Regions from separate parts of the Virgibacillus sp. MG-45 genome, predicted to be linked through region 2. Evidence: predicted binding sites of a transcription regulator. Region 2 holds the regulator's gene; the other holds the start of a gene.
The links. Region 2 encodes LexA, which represses DNA repair genes until DNA is damaged. Its sites were predicted from a motif close to CGAACATATGTTCG; they were not measured.
Positions count from the first base shown of each region.

Region 1 (3,217 bases), on a different contig from region 2:
CATTGTTTTTTTCCGCTTCTGCCAAAGCTTTTGATATCACTAAGTTAATCTCAGCTTCAGGCAAGGCGTGTTCTTCCGGAATTGGATTCGCAATGACCGCGCCACCATCCATATTCAAATCCCATTTAATTTTTAATGTAGAAGCAATACGATTGATGTCATCCGATCGGAAATTCACCGGGTACTCACTTGTTCTTGTATAGAAAGCAGGCAATACATCGGTCTGATAGCCGATAACCGGAACACCTTTCGTTTCTAAATATTCCATCGTTAATCCTAAATCAAGAATCGATTTTGCTCCAGCACATACTACAGCGACATTTGTTTTGCCTAATTCCTCTAAATCAGCAGAGATATCCATCGTTGTTTCTGCGCCACGGTGAACCCCACCTATTCCACCTGTAACAAAAATAGGAATATCAGCAAGCTCCGCGCAAATCATCGTTGCCGCAACTGTAGTTGCTCCTTTTTGTTTGGTAGCAAGTAAATACGTTAAATCGCGACGAGATGCTTTGGCAACATCCGTGCTATTCCCAAACGTCTCTAATTCTTCCTCTGATAAGCCGATTTTTATTTTACCATCCATAATCGCAATGGTTGCCGGGACAGCGCCTTGTTGGCGAATAATTTGTTCCACCTCACGTGCTGTCTTTACATTTTGCGGATAAGGCATTCCATGCGAAATAATAGTTGATTCTAACGCAACAATCGGTTTTCCTTCAGCCTTCGCTGCTTGTACTTCCTCCGAAAGTGAAATGTATGCTTTTATCATTGTAATTCCTCCATATCCTTTTGTAGTTGTGCTTCTGTCAGGTTTTGACGAACAGTAAAGGTAGATTCTAATGTTTTGGTTGCATTGGCAGTTCCTGCTTTTCCAATATCCTCAAGCGATTTTCCTTCTAGCCATGCGAAAATTACTGCTGAAGAAAACGCATCACCAGCACCAGTAACATCCGCGATTCTTTTCGGTTTACCGGAAGCCGTAAATCGAATGCCTTCTGCATGATTTCCAAGCATCGCACCTTGATTTCCATTTGTTACAACTACATTGGAGATACCTAGCTGAAGCCAATCGTTCACCGCATTTTCCCAGTCGGCCCTCGTTGTAAGCGCTTTCTTTAAATACGCCTCTGTTTCCTCTTTATTTGTAATTAACCATGTTACATGCTTTAGATTAGTTGGCATCCTGTCCATTTTTGGAGCCGAAACCGTAACAAGGACAATCGGAATTGCATGATTACCTGCAAATTCACAAAGCATTTCTAACGTGTTTTGTGGGATATTTAAATCCGCTACTAAACATTTCGCTTGGCTCATCACAGATGCATGCTGTCGAATAAATTCTGGAGTTATCCGTTCATACACATCCATATCAGCTAAAGCAAAGGTTAAATCGCCGTTGGCATCCAGTACAGCTGTATACGATCCGGTAGATTCATCGATAAAGCTTGCTACATAATCTAAATTCATGTAAGGAGAAGACGCCTTTTCAATAAAGGACCACTCCGTATCCGTACCAGCTGCAGTTAACAGCGTGGCATCCATACCAATCCTTCCAAGATTTTCAGCGATATTCCGTGCAACACCACCTGCACTCTGTTCCGAATGAATTGGATTCGATGTACCTAGCTGCAGCTTTTTCTTTGCATGAAACTTGCGGTCAACGTTCGCTCCGCCAATACAAAAGACTTGCTCTGATTCATTTAAAACATATGCTTTTCCTAAAATAAACCCTTTTTTGATTAAATCCGAAATCATATTTGCGATGGAAGGCCTCGATAAACCAAGTGCATTAGCTAATTCCTGCTGAGATGAATACGGATCGTTCTTAATCAGTTGATAGAGTTTTTTCTCCTTTTCATTTAAGGAATGCATCTTTTTCTCCAAACTGGAACACCTCCTCAAACATTTGTTTATTTTATAAACTTATGTTTATATTGTAACCTAAATATTTAATTTGGTCAAAAAAATAAAACTTTCGTAAAAGTTTATTCGTAGGTTTTATCCCAAAAAAAAAGAGCATTCCACTTGTGAATGCTCCTTGCCGTAACTCTTTATACAAAATTATTTAATCTACAAACACGCTATTACTGTATCCCCAAACGATCTAATATCCGATAAATAATCGTATCCAGGTGTAGAGCCAAAACTATTAAACATGCGAACTGCTACTAGATCATGCTTCGGAATAACCAATAATGCGACACTTGTATAGCCTAAAATTTGAAAGGAGCCTTTAGGCACACGTTCGCCAATTTCACTTTTCATCGCAGGCAAATCCTTTACAAACCATAAAAAGCCATTTTGGGGCAGTTCCTTATTCTTTAAGCTTGGTGATTGAAGTGATGTAGCTAGCCGAATGATATCTTCAGAAACTACTTGTCTCCCATTTATGAATCCCTGCTTCAAATGGATATAACCCCAATATGCAAGTTCTCTTGTCGATACATACATATTTTTCTTATCCCCGTCTGTACCTTTACTTGTTGACCAAAATTTATTATTGGGCTTCCTAATAACTTGCACCAACTGCTCATTCTGTTCATCATACCAACCGGTTTCTTTAAACTCTAATGGCTCAAATACGTGCTCACTAACAATTTGAGCAATCGTTTTTCCAGTCGTTTGTTCAACAATCTCTGCCAATAAATCAATATTTATGTCACGATATGCCCAGCTTTGTCCCGCAGCAAATTCTCGAATCTGTTTTCCTTCTTTGATGTTTAAACCATGGGTATGTGTAAGCAGGTGTCTAATCGTCATATTTTTATAAACGGCAGTGTTATGTATAGCTATATATTTCGTAACCTTATCATCAATACACGCTATATATCGATTCTGTACAGCATATGCAACAGCAAAGCCGATATAACTTTTCCGAACGGAAGCCACATGAAATTGAGAATCTTCTTGTATCGGTCTGGCATCAGGAGCTTTTGCATGTTTTCCCCAATACTGCTCTGTTACGATTTTATCGTGATGGATAACCATTATACCTGCACCTGAACAGTCCAAAACATTGGATGTGTCCTTTACATGTGCTACTAGAGGCTGGAAGCGATTATCTAATTTTGTCTCTATGATCATCATTTCACCTGTTTTCTTTAACCTCTTTCAATAACATCGAATTGTTAATTCTGAATATCTTATAAATAATAGCTCATTAGGATAAGTTCTCCCTTTTTCCCCATTTTCCGTTTACCCTCATCAACATAGC
Region 1 is NZ_JAXOFU010000015.1:24,262-27,478, forward strand. It holds gene SPK86_RS14025 (pseudouridine-5'-phosphate glycosidase) at 1-769, opposite strand, end outside; gene SPK86_RS14030 (carbohydrate kinase) at 769-1,887, opposite strand; gene SPK86_RS14035 (serine hydrolase domain-containing protein) at 2,074-3,090, opposite strand; gene SPK86_RS14040 (GNAT family N-acetyltransferase) at 3,147-3,217, opposite strand, start outside.
Region 1: SPK86_RS14030 (carbohydrate kinase) is a predicted target of LexA. The motif match lies at 1,903-1,916, and genes of this name have one in related genera.

Region 2 (3,217 bases):
TATTAATGGAAAGAAATTTGATCCTAATCGAATTGATCTGCGACAGAAGAAAGGCGTCTCGGAAGTTTGGGAAGTCTATAATAAGCCTGACAATATGGGAGGAATGATCCATCCATTCCATATTCATGGTACCCAGTTTAAAATTATATCGCGTGATGGAAGAGAAGTGAATCCAAATGAAAGAGGCTTGAAAGACAGTGTTCTTATAGAGCCAGGCGAACGAGTAAAATTGCTCGTCACTTTCCCAGAAGAGGGGAAATATATGTATCATTGTCATATTCTCGAACACGAAGATAATGGTATGATGGGGCAGGTAGAAGTATACTAATATTTTGTTTCACGGAATAAAAAATGAAAAATGAACTGTTCAGTATTAGTTAAATTCCTCTGAAGGTAGACAGATGATAACTCAAAATCTGTTTTCCTTTGGGGGTTTTTTGTGTATCTTACAAATCTCGCTATGCGTAGTAGCAATTTATTGTTAACTACATCCATATCAATAATACTAATATGAATGTTTATCCTTTCGTTTTCTTTTAAATGCTTGCCATGTTGTTTTTAATGAAGCATACGTTCCAACAGCAGCAGCCCCATAAAACGCGCCCATAAAAATTCCTGCCCATAAGTTGTGTCGGTGGCTAAAAAATATGGAAATGATAAACCCTAGCGCGCCGGCAATAGTTGGGAAGTACTGCCGGGGGATAGAGAAAAATTTAAATAGCTGTGTAATAATCACGATGAGAGGGACAGCGATAAGGCCATCCCATATATTTGTATGAATAACAGGAAACTCCATAAAGCCACATCCTTTTTTCATTAATTGATTATTCAAAGGGAATCGCATTTGTTCTTTTTAGCATTTCAGACACAGTTAAGCATTCGTACCCCTCTTCTTTAAAAAATGCTAATACTTTTTCTAATGCTGCGACCGTTTGCCGACGATCTCCTCCTGAATCATGTAATAAAATGATGTCACCAGGAGTAATATTTTTCTTAATATGGTTTACAATTTTATCTGTACCGGGTTTCTTCCAATCTTCTGGATCCTGGTGCCATGACCAGAAAACAACTAAGTAACCACTATCAATAGCTGTGTTAATAATTAAGTCATTATAATTGCCCCCAACAGGCCGATAGAGCGCTGGTTCTTTACCAGTAATTTCTCGTATGGTATATGAAGTATTATATAATTCGTCTTGTAATTTTTTGCTATCCTTAGGAATTGAAAGATGATGATAGGTATGATTTGCAACCTCATGTCCTTCTATATGCTCACGATAAATAAGTTGCGGGTGTGTCTTTGCTTGTTCACCTGTAACAAAAAATGTGGCTTTCGCATTGTATTCGTTAAGTAAATCTAAAATCTGAGGTGTGTATACAGGGTGGGGTCCGTCATCAAAGGTAATCGCCACAATTTTATCATCGGTATCCACCTCCCAAAAAACCTTTCCTGTTTTTTCATAATCGAAACGATCCTTTGTGTCAGCATATGATATAAAAGGAAAGGTAATATATATAATTAAAACACAAAGGAAGTAAATAAACGTTTTCATCTGTCCACTCCTAAGCCCATTTTAATAAGAACATACAATTAAATTGTGCTAATTAGGAATGTTTCATGTTAGGAATTAAATGGATATAAAAATGGTAAGTATGTAAGTGAAGAATCATATAAAGTGTTAAAATGAGCCAAACATAAAAACGAGCTGGTATATAAAATACCTAACTCGTTTTTATTAATGGATATTTCGATATAGTCCAATAACCTTCCCTAAAATAGAAACATTTTGATAAATGAGTGGTTCCATTGTTGCGTTTTCCGGTTGAAGGCGGATGTGATTTTTCTCTTTAAAGAAACGTTTCACCGTTGCTTCATCATCCTCTGTCATCGCAACTACAATTTCTCCATTTTGAGCCGTGTTTTGTTGTTTTACGATTACCATATCACCATCAAGAATACCAGCCTCTATCATACTTTCACCATCAATGACTAGCACGTATATATTATCTTCTGGGCTAGCGCTAGATCGTGGAATCGGAATATACTCTTCAATGTTTTCGACTGCAGTAATAGGAATCCCTGCTGTTACTTTTCCAATTAATGGGGCATATAATGTATCTTCTTTTGGAATACTCGGTTCTGAAGAAAAATCAAGAATTTCAATTGCTCTTGGTTTTGTAGGATCTCGTCGAATAAATCCTTTACTTTCTAATCTGGATAAATGCCCATGAACTGTAGAGCTAGATGCTAAGCCAACAGCTTCGGCAATTTCTCGAACAGAAGGTGGATATCCCTTTAGATGAACTTCACTTTTAATAAAGTCGAGAATGGCTTGCTGTCTTTTTGATAATTTTATCATGTAAGGAACACCTCGCACATATATTTACTATTGATAGTTTACCATTTCACATCTCAAAATGCAAACATTCGTTCTAAAAATCTATTGACAAGACCATATGTTCTGTTTATAATTACAAGTAACAGAACAAAGGTTCTATTTTGATGAAAGGGCTGATAATATGTTTGGAAAATGGACAAGAACTGATTTGCTATATTTCGTAACGTTTGGATTAACGTTAGGATTTTTGTATTTTTCACTCATCACAGCATAATGCAACTAGGAGATTATTAAATTGCGAGCAATCATATATTGTAGAGTAAGCACAGATAAACAAACACAGGAAAGTTCTTTAATTAGGCAAAAAGAAGAATTAATGCAGCTTGCTTTAAGGCAAGGCTTTAAAATCGTTCGAATTATTGAAGAACGAGCAAGTGGATATGAAATTGGGAGAGATGGCATCTTTGATATGCTTGATGATTTTGCAGATGGAGAAGCAGATTGTTTATTGATTCAGGACGAGACAAGGCTTGGAAGAGGAAATACTAAAATTGCACTTTTTCATCAGTTACAAAAGCTGAACATACCAATATTTTCTATTTATCACGATGGACAATTGGAAATTTCCGAGTCGGATTCTATGGTGCTCAAAATCGTCGGTATTGTAGAGGAATATCAACGAAAGCTTCATAACGAAAAAATTAAACGTGGCATAAAAAGGGCGATGGACAAAGGATTTAATCCTGCAAAAAATCTTACGAATCGGAATCAAGCTCCAGGACGGGAGAGAAAGGATTTTCCGATTCAAGAAGTTGTGCGTTTACGAGCACAAAAGATGACCTTCGAGGAAATTACTACTATATTACAGGGGATGGGCT
Region 2 is NZ_JAXOFU010000005.1:68,659-71,875, reverse strand. It holds gene SPK86_RS07140 (multicopper oxidase family protein) at 1-328, shown strand, start outside; gene SPK86_RS07135 (hypothetical protein) at 506-796, opposite strand; gene SPK86_RS07130 (polysaccharide deacetylase family protein) at 825-1,553, opposite strand; gene lexA (transcriptional repressor LexA) at 1,737-2,360, opposite strand; gene SPK86_RS07120 (YneB family resolvase-like protein) at 2,635-3,217, shown strand, end outside.